3 regions of the Streptomyces sp. NPDC001351 genome follow, and region 3 is predicted to be linked to each of the others. Evidence: riboswitches for the same ligand, from Rfam matches in the RefSeq annotation. Region 3 holds a riboswitch; each other region holds the start of a gene.
The links. Region 3 has a riboswitch for S-adenosylmethionine ahead of ACFY1U_RS03330 (aminotransferase class V-fold PLP-dependent enzyme). Riboswitches for the same ligand answer to the same signal wherever they lie in the genome.

Region 1 (4,918 bases), on a different contig from region 3:
GCCCGTGACGGCGGTCGAACTGCGGTCCGGGGCGGTGCCGTTGTGCTGGGCGACGAAGCTGGCGACGGAGAGCGGGACGATGTCGCCGTCGTTCTCGATGACGCTGTTCAGACGGTTCTGCTGGACCGCCTTGCCGTCGTGGTCGAGCGTGTCGACGTTGCTGCCGAGCTGGGCGTCGGTGACGCCGATGGCCTTCTGGAAGAAGGAGCGGGTGCCGGAGCCGGAGTTGGGGATGAACGGGTGGAGCGTCACCCCGCCGATCTCCGTGAGCGCGCCGGTGTAGATGTCGTGCAGCTGCTGCTTGGTGAGCTGGGCGAGCGCGGAGCCCTTGGCCGCGTAGTCCACGGCGTCGCGGGCGAAGGGGATCGCGGTCAGCGCGGTGCCCGAGACGGCGGGCGCGCTGGTGTTGCGGGCGAAGTCGATCTGGTCCTGGATGCCGACGGTGCCGTCGCTCTGAGTCGATGAGACCGCGTAGTTGCCGCCCCCGACCGAGTCGCTCAGGGCGAGGCGGCCGGCGTTGGCCCCGTTGGGACGCAGGAACTTCGGCCCGCTCGTCCGCGTCTGGATCTGCGAGGTGGTGGAGCCGGTGCCCGGCTCGGTCGCGTCGTAGGACGCGAGGGTGTAGCCGTCCGCGGTGACCGCGGTCGAGGCGTAGCTGGAGCCGTTGACGGTCTCACCGGCCAGCGCGTCCAGGACGTCCTGGGTGACGTCCGAACCGACGCCGACGAGCTGGTGGGCGGTGATACCGGCGCCCGGGTCGGCGTAGGCGCTGGTGGAGGTGAGGGCGAGCGGGGTGGCGAGCGTCGCGATGACGACGGCGGTGGCCACGGCGGAGATACGTCTCTTACGCATGGGTGAACTCCTCGGAAGGCGTGCCCGCCAGGTCGGCCGCATCCGAGCGGGGGCGCGCGGAGGCGGTGGACGCGGGCAGGGGAAAGCGCGGGAAGGCGGAAGACCGCGGGTTGAACGACCGGAAGCGACACGGTTGGTGTCGGCCGGACGTCCGGGAGGGGAGGAAAGTGCCTTGGCGTGCCCGCGCACGTGGGGGTCACGGCCGGGAGGAGTGAGCGCGCGTGTGAGTGTCGGTCCGACTCAGCAGCAGGCCACGGCGACGCTCGGGCAACAGCTGGCGCTGCCCACACGCATCAGATCGACGGCGCGACGCCGAGTCAGCGCCGGGAAGATTGTCCGGATCACGGCGGGAACAGTAGCAGCGGCCTTCACAGAGACAACACAAGTCGGCGACTATCTCGCATGGCGATACAGCATGGGCGAAACCTGAGGCTTTTACCCCGGTTTGCATACGCCGGTTTCGAGACAGGTTCGCCTTGCCGACCTGCACATTCCCTATAATTCCTATCGGATTACTAGGAAAAGACGGGTCACACTCCAAAGACGCTTGAGGAGACCACCACCATGGGCGTTACCACCACGCCGTCCCCACCCGCCTCGGCGTCCGACCCGACCGGGCCCGGCCGCGCTCACTGGTTGCGCGTGGCCCACGAGATCGCGGACGACCTCGCCATCGACGCTGCGGCCAGGGAGCAGGCGGGCAAGCCCCCCTTCGACGAGGTGTCCGGACTCCGTGAATCCGGACTGCTGAACCTGCTCATACCGGCCGAACTCGGCGGAGGCGGCGCGGACTGGCCCACCGCGTACGCCGTGGTCCGGGAGATCGCCACCACCGACGCCGCGATCGCCCAACTCCTGGGCTCCCACTACTTCCTGTCATGGAGTGCGCGGTGCTTCACCGAGCCCGACGCCGCCGCCCGGATCGAACGCCGATCCGCGACGGAGCAGTGGTGTTGGGGCGGCGGTTTCGCCCCTCGGGACTTCCCACTGACCTTGACCAGGAAAGGGAGGGGCTATGTGCTCGAGGGCCGGCAGAGCTACGCGACCGGAGTTCTGGTCGCCGACCGCCTCGCAGTGCGGGCCGAGCGGGCGGGCGACCGCGAACCAGTCGCCGTCGTCGTCACTCCCACGCATCCCGGCGTACGGATCGACGCCGCGGAAGCCTTCGGACAGCGGCTCGCGGCCGGAGGTGACGTGGAATTCGACGCCGTGCCCGTCACCGTCCACGATGTCCTCGGCTCACTCGCCGCCGACGACGACATGCTGTCACCGTCGGCCGCTCTGGCCTCGCCGATCGGGCGCCTCCTGTCCGTTCAACTCCTTCTCGGCCTCGCCGAAGGCGCACTCGCCGAAGCGCGCGAGTACAGCAGGGCGGGCCAGTCGTCCTGGCGCTCCTCCTGGCCGGACGGCTCTCCCCAGGACCCGCACGTACTGACCACCTACGGGGAACTCACGATCCTCACCCGCTCCGCCGCCGCGCTCGCCGATCAGGCACTGGCAGCCGTACACAACGGGCTGGCCCGCGCCGAAGACCTCACCTACGACGAGTATGCGGACATCTCAGTCCACGTGACGATGGCCGAGGCCGCCGCTTCCAGGGCCGCGCAGGAATCCACCAGCCGCGCCCTGGACGTCGTCGGCTCCCGCTCCGCAACCGCACGGCTGGGCCTCGACCGCTTCTGGCGCAACGCCCGGGCCCACACCTTGCACAGGCCCGTCGCCCACCAGTTCCGCGACGCCGGGGACTACTTCCTCAATGGTGCCCACCCCCCGTTCGTCCTGCCGGCCTGACCCGGAGACCAGGAACGCCGGATCAGTGACAAGGGCCACAGGCCGTCGACCGCGGAGAATCACACGCCGGCAGTCCCGCCGGACTGTCGCCCAACTTCCCACGGTCCTCCAGGAATTGCTGGGCAACTACCAGTCCACTCCGCCCCGCGGATTCGTCGCGGGTCGGCATCCGCACGAGTGGCTCGCGACGCGGACGGCAGTGGGGTCGCACCAGCCGGGGTCGACGGATGTTCCTGCATCCAGGCCGTCTTGACGCCCTGTGAAAGTTCGATCTACGGTGTGCGCGAGCTACGAGTTCCGGTGATCAAGCCCTGGCTGGCCGGACGGCAACCCTCGACGCAGCGGGGTGCCCCAGGTGAAGGCTCGGCGGATCTCTCTTTCTGCAAGTGCGCTCACACCGGCCCCGAGGCGGGCCAGAACCCAGGAGGACGGCATGGCGACAGCCTTCATGACGTGCCCCCGGCGCCATGTCGACCTGCTGCTGGTGTCCAGCTGTCTGTGTACGGGCTGACCCCGCCCTCTCCGGGCCGGCGGCGGCCCCGCCGCCCGTTCGTTTGACCCTCTCCACCCTTTTTCTCACGTGACCTCGCACGCCATGGCACACCTGTGCCACGGCTGCCTCACGCACCCCTGACGCGGAAGCAGACACTCCTGATGGCACTGAACAACGGCCCGACGCCGAACAGACCCCTTCGTTCCGGCCTGGGCGCGATATCCCTGGGCACGGCGTTCCTGGTGGCGCTGACCGGCTGCACCAGCAGCAAGGACGGAAGCACTGCGAGCTCCGCCGCGGCGATCACCATCGGTACGACCGACCAGGTCACCAGCCTCGACCCGGCCGGCGCCTGGGACGCGGGGTCCGGCACCATCGAGAGCGAGGTCTACGCGACCCTGCTCAGCCAGAAGTACGGCTCCGCGGAGGTCTCCCCGGACCTGGCCACCGGGATCAGACTGACCGGGCCCAAGGAGTACACGGTCACGCTCAGGAAGGGCCTGAAGTTCGCCAACGGCCATGAACTGACGTCGTCCGACGTCAAGTTCAGCTTCGACCGGGACCTGAAGATCGCCGACGAGAACGGCCCGTCCTCGTTGCTGTACAACCTCGCCTCGGTCGCCGCCCCGGACCCGACCACGGTCGTCTTCACCCTCAAGTCGGCCAACGACACGCTGTTCCCGCAGGTACTGTCCACGGCCGCCGGCTACATCGTGGACGAGCAGGTGTTCCCCGCGGACAAGATCCTCGACGACAAGGCGATCGTCACGGCCAAGCCGTGGAACGGACCGTACGGCATCAGGAGCTACGACAAGAACTCGCTGGTGTCCTTCACCGCGAACGCGGACTACAAGGGCCAGTTGGGCACACCGAAGACCAAGAACGTCCAGCTGAAGTACTACACCGACGCCAGCAACCTGAAGCTTGACGTCCAGCAGGGCACCATCGACGCCGTCTACCGCACACTCACCACCGCCGACCTGGACGACCTCGCCAAGCAGAAGGGCATCAAGGTCCACACCGGCTCCGGCAACGGCATCCGCTACATCGTCTTCGACTTCACCACCCAGCCGTACGGCACCAAGACCAAGAACGCCGATCCGAAGAAGGCGCTCGCCGTCCGTCAGGCCGTCGCGGACTCCGTCGACCGGGCCCAACTCGCCCAGCAGGTCTACAAGAACACCTACCAGCCGCTCTACAGCTCCGTCCCGGACGGCCTGACCGGGGCCACCCCCTCCTTCAAGTCGCTCTACGGCGACAAGAAGGGCGGCCCCGACAAGGCCGCGGCGGCGGCCCGGCTGAAGGCGGCGAAGGTCACCACCCCGGTCACCCTCAACCTCCAGTACAACAGCGACCACTACGGCTCGTCCTCGGCCGACGAGTACGCCCTGATCAAGTCCCAGCTGGAGGCCACCGGCCTGTTCAAGGTGAACCTGCAGTCCACCGAGTGGACCCAGTACGGCAAGGACCGCGTCAAGCACCTCTACCCGCTCTACCAACTGGGCTGGTACGCCGACTACTTGGATGCCGACAACTACCTCTCGCCCTTCTACTCGGCCAACAGCTGGGTCGCCAACGCCTACGACGACTCCGCCGTGCGCGCGCTGATCAAGAAGGAGGAGACCGAGACGGACGCCGCGAAGCGGACCGAGCTGCTGAAGCAGGCGCAGGACAAGGCCGCCGCGCAGGTGCCGCTGCTGCCGCTGCTCCAGGGCTCCACCGCCATCGTCACCCGCACCGACATCAGTGGTGTGCCGGACGAGCTGGACGCGACGTACCAGT
Region 2 (4,918 bases), on a different contig from region 3:
CCCCGCAGTCCGTCGTTGCCGAAGGCAGGGAACCAGTGCAGCCGGAAGGAGAACGCCTCGACGAGCAGCAGTCCCACCCAGAAGGTCGGGACCGACACCCCGAGCGGGGGCAGCGACAGCAGGAGCTGCCGCAGCCACCGCTGCGAGGTGTACGTCGCCACCACCGCGAGACCGCCGCCGAGCAGCACCGCCAACAGCAGTGCGGCACCGGTCAGTTGGAGGGTCTGTGGCAGTGCGTCGGACAGGGTGGCGGTCACCGGGCGACCTGTGGAGACCGCGTCGCCGAAGTCCCCGCGCACCGCCCGGCCGAGATACTCGGCGTACTGCACCAGGATCGGCTTGTCGAAGCCGTACTCGTGCCGCAGCGCGGCCAGCCGGGCCGGGTCGACGTCCCCCGAGTCCACCCCGGCACCGGCCATCGCGGTGACCGGGTCACCGGGCAGGAAGTCCAGCACCAGGAAGGACACGGTGTACGCCGCCCACAGCACCCCGACCGCCTGCGCCAGACGCTTGATCACATAGCGGCGCATGCGCTAGCCGATCCAGGTGTCGTGCAGCTGGATGCGGGTGCCCGAGTCGAAGGCGAGGCCGTGCACCTTCTTCGTCACGGCCAGCTGGGTCTGGAGTTCCACCACCGGCACGTTGTACGCGTTCTGCACGATCAGCTTCTGCGCCTCGGCCACCAGCTGCTTGCGCTTGGCCGTGTCCGTGGTCGCGGCCTGCCCGGACAGCACCGTGTCCAGCGAACTGGCGGGCAGACGGTAGAAGTTGGCCAGCTTGCTGGAGAAGGAGCTGCGCAGGATGTCGGGGTCGGCGCGGGTCACGTTGCCCCACACCAGGTCGAAGTCGCCGCCCTGGAGGGTGGTCGCGAACTGGCTGACCTGGCCCTGCTTGAGCGTCACGTCGATCCCGACGGCCTTCAGCTGCTGCTGGACGAGTTCCAGTGCGGGCTGGTTGGTGGCCGCGTTGGGGAACCAGCTGATGGTCAGGCTGAGCTTCTTGCCGTCCTTGGCGCGTATGCCGTCACTTCCGAGTTTCCAACCGGCCGCGTCCAGCAGGGCCTTGGCCTTGGCCGCGTCGGAGGCGAGGTCCGCGGAGAGGTCGGTGTAGTCGGGCGTGGTGTGCGCCAGGACGCTGGTCGCCGGCTTGGTGCCGGTCGGGAACACGGTGTCGGCGATCTGCTTGCGGTCGAGGGCGGCCAGAATTGCCTGGCGCACCTTCACGTCTTTCAGGACGGGCCGCGAGTTGTTGATCCCCAACCCGAACACCACGCCCGGGTTGGCCCGGCGCAGGAGGGTGACCTGGCCGCCCTTGAGCGCCGCCTCGTTGGCCTTGCCGACGCTGCTGATCGCATCCACCTGCCCGGACTGGAGACTGCCGGCCCGCACCCCCGCTTCGGGCACGACCTTGAACACCAGCTTGTCCAGGTAGGCCTCACCCTTCTTGGACCACAGCGAGGAGCCCCAGTCGTACCCGGTGCGCTTGGCCAGGGTGATCGACTGGTTCTGCACGTACTGCTTCAGCACGAACGGCCCCGACCCGATGACGCCGTCGCTGCACTTCTGCTGCGGGGTCTTCTTGACGCTCGCCGACGACTCGATGCCCAGCGAGTGGGTCGAAGTCGCCTGAAGGAACTGGGCGTTGGGCTGCTTGAAGGTCACCTTGACGGTGAGCGGGTCCACCGCGGTGGTGCTCTTGACGCTGCTCAGATAGCCCTGGGCGAGGATGCCGAGGGCGCCGAGCTTCGGCACCGCGTCGAAGTTGTCCTTGACGACCTGCGCGGTCAGTTTGGAGCCGTCGCTGAAGGTGACACCCGAGCGCAGATGGAACGTGAACTCCGTGGCGTCGGAGTTGATGTCCCAGCTCTTGGCCAGCCACGGCACGATCTTGCCGGTCTCGGGGTCCTGGTCGGTCAGTGAGTCCACGGTCTGGCGTACCGAGTAGATGCTCTCGTTGCTGCCGACCTGCTGTGGGTCCACGCAGCCGGCATCCGAACCCACCGCGAAGGTCAGGGTGCCGCCGGACTTCGGCTTGCCGCTGTCGCTGCCGGAGCCGTCGGAGCCGGATCCGCAGGCGGTCAGCAGCACGCTGGTGGTGAGAAGGGCAGTCAGCGTTGCCCATCGAGGGGTTCTGAAATCCGGAAGTGCTGTCACGGAGTGGTTTCTCCTACTCGTGTCACCAGGCACGGGGTGCCGTACGAGGCACGGGCGTGCATGTGTGTGCAGCCCCGGCCGGCGCGGTGCCGGTGGCGGGGGGAGCGCTGTGCAGACAGGGATCAGGGGGGGAGCGGGGATCCGGCAGAGGAGCCGGATCAGGCGGAGACGGGTGCGGCGACGACCGGTGCCGGACGTCGACCGGCGGTGGGAACGCCCGTCAGGCCTGACAGAGACAGCTGGTCGAGCGCTTCAGGTCGATGTGCCGGCGGCGCGAGAGCCGGGAGAACACCATGGCGACGGCGAAGGAGGCACTGAGGTCATCACTGTGACAATGCATGCCCGTCCTCCCCAACTCCGGCCCCGCTCAAGGGGCCACGCGCTTGCAGGATCATCGATGATCCCGCCGGGCTTTCACCTGGAGCACCCCACCGCGCGGGAGGGTTGCCGGTCAGCAAGCCAGGGCTTGACGCTGACACTCAATGCCGTTCGTGATCGTACGGAGCGGACTTGTCGTACGTCAATGCGGCAACCGGGGCGAGCCGTGCCTGGGCTGTGCTCGGGGCGGAGCTCAGCCGCGTTCCTGCACGAGCTTCACGCGGTGGCCCTCGGGATCGTGCAGCCAGGCATGGCGGAGCCGCCCGTCCGGAGAGTCGGTCGGACTCGTCAGGGGCTTGCCACCCGCTTCGAGGGCCGTCCGATACAGGCCGTCGACGTCTTCGCACCACAACACGACCTCGGTGTTCTCGCCGGGTGTCGTGGCGATGCCGAAGAGTGCGCCGCCCACGCGGGCCGAGCTGAACCCGATCCGCACACCGGCAGCCTCTACTTCGACCTGGTGCGGCTCGCCGTCCGGCGGAAAGCGGAACCGCTCGGGCATGCCGAGGCGACGGAAGAACGCCGCGCAGCGCTCCACGTCGTCGCACCACAGGTTCACCTGAACAGCGTTGAACTCCGCCATGCTCACACGCTACTCCGCGCCGCATCGCCGAACTCCCGTCTCCACAGCAGCTGTTCGCCGGAGACGCTGCGCAAGACTGAGCCCGGCTCAGGACCCGCCGCGCTCGACGGGAAGCTTGTGGCCGGCCTCGATGGCCACCGGCAGGCGGTTTTCGGCCGGGGGCAGTGGGCAGGTGGCCATGTCGGTGTAGGCGCAGGGCAGGTTTGCGGCGCGGTTGAAGTCCAGGACGACGGTGCCGTCGGCGGCGGGCGGATCGAGGGCCAGGGAGCGGTTGGCGGCGTAGGTGGTGACTCCGGAGGTCGCGTCGGTGAACAGCAGAAACAGACTGCCCGCGCCGCGTCCGGGGAACGCGGTCAGGGACAGCTGCTGCCCGTCCAGTTCGAACTCGACCCTGCCCGGAGCGTCGTAGACGTGTTCCAGGCCCTCGACGGCGGCGCCCACGGTGGTCGGGCGGGGCTCGTCGAAGGGGATGTAGCGGCCGGTCACGGCCCAGCGGGGGTCGGGTGCGTAGGCGGGTGTCCCGGTGAAGGCGGTGCGCAGCGGCGCGTCCGGGTGCCGGGGGCGCACGATGTCGTTTCCGCCGCGTTTGGCGACCTCGATGACGGCGTCTTTCCAGACCGCGTGGACGTCGGTGCGTTCGGGAAGCACGCCGAAGCGGTGTTCGCCCCGGACCGGGGTTCCGTCGATGACCAGTTCCTCTCCGTCGTCGAGGTTCACGACGACTCCGTCGGGGCCGGTGTGCCAGGCGCCGGGTGCGTCGGGGAAGCGCTGCGGCCGGTCGTCGAGCCAGTGCTGGCCGGTGATCGCCAGGAACCCGTGGGGGTCGGCGAGCCGGGTCTCCTGGGCGCGGTACCAGTCCAGCCAGGTCTCGGTGAAGGCCTGGAGGTCCGTCGCGGTGGCCTCGGTGGTCATACGGTCTCCTTGGAGGGGTGTAGGGCGTTGTGCCGGGCCGGTGGCCCGACAGGCGTACTCAGCCGGCCAGTGCGCCGAGGAGCGCCCAGGTGCGTCGGCGGTCCGCTTCGCCGGCGATCTCGGTGCTCGAGAAGACGACCTCGGTGGCGCCGGCGTCGCGGTAGCGCCGTACCTCGGCCTCGACCGTCTTCTCGTCGCCGATCACGGCCAGGTCGGCGGCGCGTCGGCCGCCGGAGAGTTCGATGACCCGGGCATAGGACGGGATCTGTTCGTAGAACGCGAGGTTCTCGGTGGCCTTGGCCCGCACCGCGTCCACGTCGTCGGTGACCACGCCGGGCACCAGGGCCACGATCCGGGGGGCGGGGCGGCCGGCCGCCTCGGCCGCGGCGGTCAGGGCGGGGACGATGTGTTCGTCCAGGGCGCGCGGTCCCGCCAGATAGGGCAGGATTCCGTCCGCGAGTTCCCCGCTGGCCCGCAGTGCCTGCGGCCCCATCGCGGCGACCAGCAGGGGGACGCCGCTCTCAGCGCCCGGGACGCGCGCCGGGACCGGGGTGGTGGCGGTGAGCAGTTCGCCGTGGAAGTCGGCCGTGCCGGTTTCGGTCAACTGCCGTAGCGCGGTGAGGAATTCACGCAGGCGGGCGATGGGGCGTTCGAAGGGCAGGCCGAAGCCGCTCTGCGTCAGGAGTTTCGTGCCCAGGGCCAGACCGAGGTGGTAGCGGCCGTGGGTCGCGGCCTGGGCGGTCTGGGCCTGGCTGGAGACGAGCAGCGGGTGGCGGCCGAAGACGGGGATCGCGGAGGTTCCCACCTGCAGTCCGGGCACCTCGCGTCCGACGATCGCCGCGAGCTGGGGTGAGTCCGCGCCGAAGGTCTGACCGAACCAGGCCGAATGCAG
Region 3 (4,918 bases):
TCCGTACGATGCCGGGCTGGGAGATCAACCTGTGGGGCCACACGCTCGTCCTGGGCGTGTTCATCCCGCTGATCATCTTCCCGCTGGTCCTGGTCGCGATCGCGGTCTACCCGTTCATCGAGTCCTGGGTCACCGGCGACAAGCGTGAGCACCACATCCTGGACCGCCCGCGCAACGCCCCGACGCGTACCGCCTTCGGTGCGGCGTGGATCTCCTGGTACTTCGTGCTGCTCGTCGGTGGTGGCAACGACCTCTGGGCGACCCACTTCCACCTGTCGATCAATGCGATCACCTGGTTCGTCCGGGTCGCGTTCTTCGTCGTGCCGGTGCTCGTGTTCATCGCCACCAAGCGGATCTGCCTCGGCCTCCAGCGCCGCGACAGGGACAAGGTGCTGCACGGCCGCGAGTCCGGCATCATCAAGCGCCTGCCGCACGGTGAGTTCATCGAGGTGCACGAGCCGCTCAGCCAGGACGCCCTGCACACCCTCACCGCGCACGAGCAGTACAAGCCGGCCGAGATCGGCCCGACGGTCGACGAGAACGGCGTCGAGCGCAAGGTCAAGGGCTCCGAGAAGCTGCGCGCCAAGCTCAGCGAGGCGTACTACGGCGAGGAGTCCCAGATTCCGAAGCCGACCGTCGAGGAGTACAGGGAGATCACGAGCGGCCACGGCCACCACTGATCGCTGCGGCTCGCCACGCCACGGCAAGGGCCCCCGTCCGATCTTCGGACGGGGGCCCTTCTCCGTGCCCTGAGCTGGATAGGGTGGCCTCACACTCGTTTTCTTCTCCTACGACGACCAGGAGCGGCCGTATGAGCGCTGTGACCCCCGCTGGAGGCGACACCGCGGCGGGCCGTTCCTGGCCCCTGCTGCTGAACGGCCTGCTGGACGGGCAGGACCTCACCGCCGACGACACCGCCTGGGCGATGGACCTGATCATGCGCGGTGAGGCGACCGACGCCCAGATCGCCGGGTTCGCGGTGGCGATGCGCGCCAAGGGCGAGACCGTCGAGGAGATCACCGGGATCGTCCGGACGATGTACGAGCACGCGAACGTGATCGAGGTGCCGGGGCGGACCGTCGACATCGTCGGTACGGGCGGCGACGGCGCGAAGACGGTGAACATCTCCACGATGTCGGCGATCGTCATCGCGGGCACGGGCGCAAAAGTCGTCAAGCACGGCAACCGGGCCGCCTCCTCGGCGTCCGGCGCCTCGGACGTGCTGGAGAAGCTGGGCGTCAATCTGGAACTGACGCCGAAGCGGGTGGCGGAGGTCGCGGAGGAAGCCGGCATCACGTTCTGCTTCGCCATCAAGTTCCACCCGGCGCTGCGTCATGTGGCCGCCGCACGCGGCCAGTTGGGCATCCGGACGACCTTCAACGCCCTCGGGCCGCTGACCAACCCGGCGAAGGTGAGGGCCCAGGCGGTGGGCGTCGCCGACCCGCGCCTGGCGCCCCTCATCGCCGGCGTCCTCGCCGAGCGCGGCAACTCCTCCCTCGTCTTCCGCGGCGACGACGGCTTCGACGAGCTGACGACGACGGCCACCTCACGTGTCTGGATCGTCCGCGACGGCAAGGTCACCGAGGAGACCTTCGACCCCCGTGACGTCGGCATCGAACTGGTCCCGGTCGAGGCCCTGCGCGGCGGCGACCCGTCGTACAACGCGGAGGTCGCCCGCAGGCTCCTCGACGGCGAGAAGGGCCCCGTACGGGACGCCGTCCTGCTGAACTCGGCGGCCGCGCTCGTCGCCCTCGACCCGGGTCCCGGGACGCTGGCCGAGCAGATCCGGGCCGGCATGGACAAGGCGGCGCAGGCGATCGACTCCGGTGCGGCGAAGCGGGCGCTGGAGCGCTGGGTGGCGGCCAGCAACGCATAGCAGGGGAGTGCGGTCCCGCAATGCGGACACGAGTTGCGGGACCGCGATCACTTCACGTACGTTCCTGTCCAGGTCATGAGTGACAGTCATGAGGCCCCGGCCGACTGTCCGGCAACCCTCCGTCCGTGGCGGGGTGCCCCGGGTGAAGACCAGGCCGTAGGCAGCGAGGTCTACGGCAAGCGCGGACCCCTCGAGAAGCCAGGGGTCCTGGTCGTCGAGGAGCCTTCCGTGAGCAAGCGAATGCGATAGGGCCGCAGAGCCCCGCCTCCGCATCCCCTTTCCTTTCACGCCCCTGCTTGAGCCATACCGCTCGCGGGGCGAATTCCACCTGCCTCCACGGGAGTTCCGCCATGTCTGTCTCCACCGCTGCCGCCGCCACCGCCATTTGTGCCCCGCTGCCCGTTCTGGGCCGGGATGTCACCGTCCCGCTCGTCACGGGCGGCGAAGTCACCTATGCGGCGCTCGACTACGCGGCCAGCGCCCCCGCCCTGCAGCGCGTGTGGGACGACGTCGCGGCGTACGCGCCCTACTACGGCAGCGTCCACCGCGGTGCCGGCTACCTCTCCCAGCTGTCGACCGACCTCTTCGAGAACGCCCGCAGGACCGTTGCGGAGTTCCTCGACTGCCGCGCCGACGACCAGCTGATCTTCACCCGGTCGACGACGGACTCCCTCAACCTCCTGGCCGCCGCGCTCCCCGCCGACTGCCAGGTCTTCGTCTTCGAGACCGAGCACCACGCCTCGCTGCTGCCCTGGAAGGACGCCCGGGTCACCTACCTCAACGCCCCGCGCACCCCGCAGCAGGCCGTCGAGACGCTGGAGAAGGCCCTCGCCGACCGGACTGCATCCATTCAAGAGGGCCAGGGCCCGGCCCTGGTCTGCGTGACCGGCGCCTCGAACGTCACCGGCGAACTGTGGCCGGTGCGCGAGCTGGCCGCCGCCGCCCACGCGCACGGCGCCCGTATCGTCCTGGACGCCGCCCAACTCGCCCCGCACCACCCCGTCTCCGTGCAGGACCTCGACGTCGACTGGGTCGCCTTCTCCGGCCACAAGCTGTACGCGCCCTTCGGCTCCGGCGTACTGGCCGGCCGCGCCGACTGGCTGCAGGCCGCCGACCCCTACCTCGCGGGCGGCGGCGCCAGCCGCAAGGTCACCCGGCGCGAGGACGGCGGCGTGGACGTGGAGTGGCACGACAGCGCCGCCCGCCACGAGGCCGGCTCCCCGAACGTGATCGGCGCCTACTCCATCGCGTCGGCCTGCAAGGCGCTCACCGAGGCCGGCTTCGACACCCTGGTCGCCCGCGAGCAGCACCTGATCGACACCGTCCGGGCCGGCCTCGCCGAGGTGCCCGAGGTACGGGTCCTCTCCCTCTTCGGCGACGATGCCCCGCGCGTCGGCGTGATCTCCTTCGTCGTCGAGGGCTGGAACAGCTCGCACTTCGCCGCCGCGCTCTCCGCCGAGTACGGCATCGGCGTCCGCGACGGCCTCTTCTGCGCCCACCCGCTGGTCCGCACCCTCCTGGGCAGCGACCCGCAGACCCAGGGCGAATGCGGCTCCCCCGAGACCGCCCCCGGCGAAAAGTCCCTCAACGCCATCCGCGTCAGCTTCGGCGCGGGCACCCCCGACGAGCACGTCGAGCGCTTCGTCAACGCCGTGAAGGAACTGGTGGCGGACGGCGCGAAGTGGACGTACAGGACAGAGGACGGCCGCTGCGTCCCTGCGGTCTGAGCAGCCGCCCTATAGGGGCGCGGGGAACTGCGCGACCAGCCACAACGCACCGGTAGTCGCACACGAACCGCACCACGCAGACGCCTAGGCGTCGATCACGAGTCCAACCCAATGGCAAACGCAGCCTCAAGGTCATGCTGCGAGTACGTCCGAAACGCAACATGCGTATCCGTAGCCTCGACACCGGGGATCTTGCTGATGCTGCCGGGAATCACGTCAGCAAGATCCTCATGCTGCTTCACGCGAACCATGGCGATCAGGTCATACGTCCCGGTCACGGAAAAGACTTCACTCACGCTCTCCAGCGAAGCGATCCGCTCCGCGATCTCAGGGATCCGGTCCACGCTGGTCTTGATGAGGACGATCGCGGTGATCAAGGCTGGTTCTCTCCCTCGGAGGCCGGAGCTGGGGCGGATCTCACTCTAGTCGTACGGCCGAACCGGACCCAGGCGTAGACGAAGCCCAGGCCGAAGCCCACCAGGTGCGCCAGATAGGCCACCCCCGGTCCCGTCGCCGCCTGTCCGGCCGCCAGCCACTGCAGGGCCGCCCAGAAGGGCAGCACGATCCAGGCGGGGAAACGCAGGGGCAGGAAGAAGAGGAACGGCAGAAGACTGGTCACCCGCGCCCCGGGGAACAGGTACAGAAACGCACCCAGGACCGCGGAGATCGCCCCGGACGCGCCGACCAGCGACTGCTGGGACGTGGCATTGGCCGCCGCGTACCCCAGCAGGGCGAGGTAGCCGCAGCCGAGGTAGAAGAGCGTGAACTGGACGCGGCCCATCCGTTCCTCGGTCATCGCCCCGAAGACGTAGAGGAAGAGCATGTTGCCGAGCAGGTGGACCCAGCTGCCGTGGACGAACAGGGCCGTGGCGGGCGTCAGGGTGGCCCTGGGGGAGCCCTGGAACAGCTCGGCCGGGACCACGCCCCAGCGGTGGAAATAGGCGCGCTGGGCGGCGAGCAGCGCGTCACCGGAGCCGTGGACCGGATTGAGGCCGGCCGCCGGGCCGGTCACGAAGAGCAGACAGCACAGGGCGATCAGGGTGTACGTCATGGGCGCCGAGGGGCGCCGGATCGCTCTGCCGACGGTCGCGCTCCACTTGCCGATCATGAACACAGAGCATGACGTAACGGGACGCAGTCGCACAGACCGCCTCGCCGCCGTGGACGGACGGGCGGCGAGTGAGCGCCAGGCCGTAGGGTTACGAGCCACACGCCCGGGGAAGCTCGGGCGTCACTGACAATAGAAGACCTAGAAGGAAAGAGCACAGGCACGATGACGGTTCCCCTCCCGACCGCCACGACGCGGTGGCGCTGC

Region 1: linked by a shared signal. The riboswitch ahead of ACFY1U_RS36335 (ABC transporter substrate-binding protein) and the one ahead of ACFY1U_RS03330 (aminotransferase class V-fold PLP-dependent enzyme) in region 3 are both predicted to bind S-adenosylmethionine.
Region 2: linked by a shared signal. The riboswitch ahead of ACFY1U_RS36505 (putative leader peptide) and the one ahead of ACFY1U_RS03330 (aminotransferase class V-fold PLP-dependent enzyme) in region 3 are both predicted to bind S-adenosylmethionine.

Annotation. Positions count from the first base shown of each region.
Region 1 is NZ_JBIAWS010000012.1:80,268-85,185, forward strand. Features, by position in the region: gene ACFY1U_RS36325 (Ig-like domain repeat protein) at 1-852, opposite strand, end outside; gene ACFY1U_RS36330 (acyl-CoA dehydrogenase family protein) at 1,417-2,643, shown strand; SAM riboswitch class IV at 2,930-3,038, shown strand; gene ACFY1U_RS36335 (ABC transporter substrate-binding protein) at 3,298-4,918, shown strand, end outside.
Region 2 is NZ_JBIAWS010000012.1:118,148-123,065, reverse strand. Features, by position in the region: gene ACFY1U_RS36515 (ABC transporter permease) at 1-530, opposite strand, end outside; gene ACFY1U_RS36510 (ABC transporter substrate-binding protein) at 534-2,153, opposite strand; gene ACFY1U_RS36505 (putative leader peptide) at 2,374-2,448, opposite strand; SAM riboswitch class IV at 2,528-2,640, opposite strand; gene ACFY1U_RS36500 (VOC family protein) at 2,725-3,114, opposite strand; gene ACFY1U_RS36495 (DUF1684 domain-containing protein) at 3,202-4,026, opposite strand; gene ACFY1U_RS36490 (LLM class F420-dependent oxidoreductase) at 4,085-4,918, opposite strand, start outside.
Region 3 is NZ_JBIAWS010000001.1:730,124-735,041, forward strand. Features, by position in the region: gene ACFY1U_RS03320 (cytochrome bc complex cytochrome b subunit) at 1-680, shown strand, start outside; gene trpD (anthranilate phosphoribosyltransferase) at 812-1,876, shown strand; SAM riboswitch class IV at 1,948-2,064, shown strand; gene ACFY1U_RS03330 (aminotransferase class V-fold PLP-dependent enzyme) at 2,227-3,603, shown strand; gene ACFY1U_RS03335 (Lrp/AsnC family transcriptional regulator) at 3,699-3,980, opposite strand; gene ACFY1U_RS03340 (rhomboid family intramembrane serine protease) at 3,977-4,711, opposite strand; gene ACFY1U_RS03345 (hypothetical protein) at 4,877-4,918, shown strand, end outside.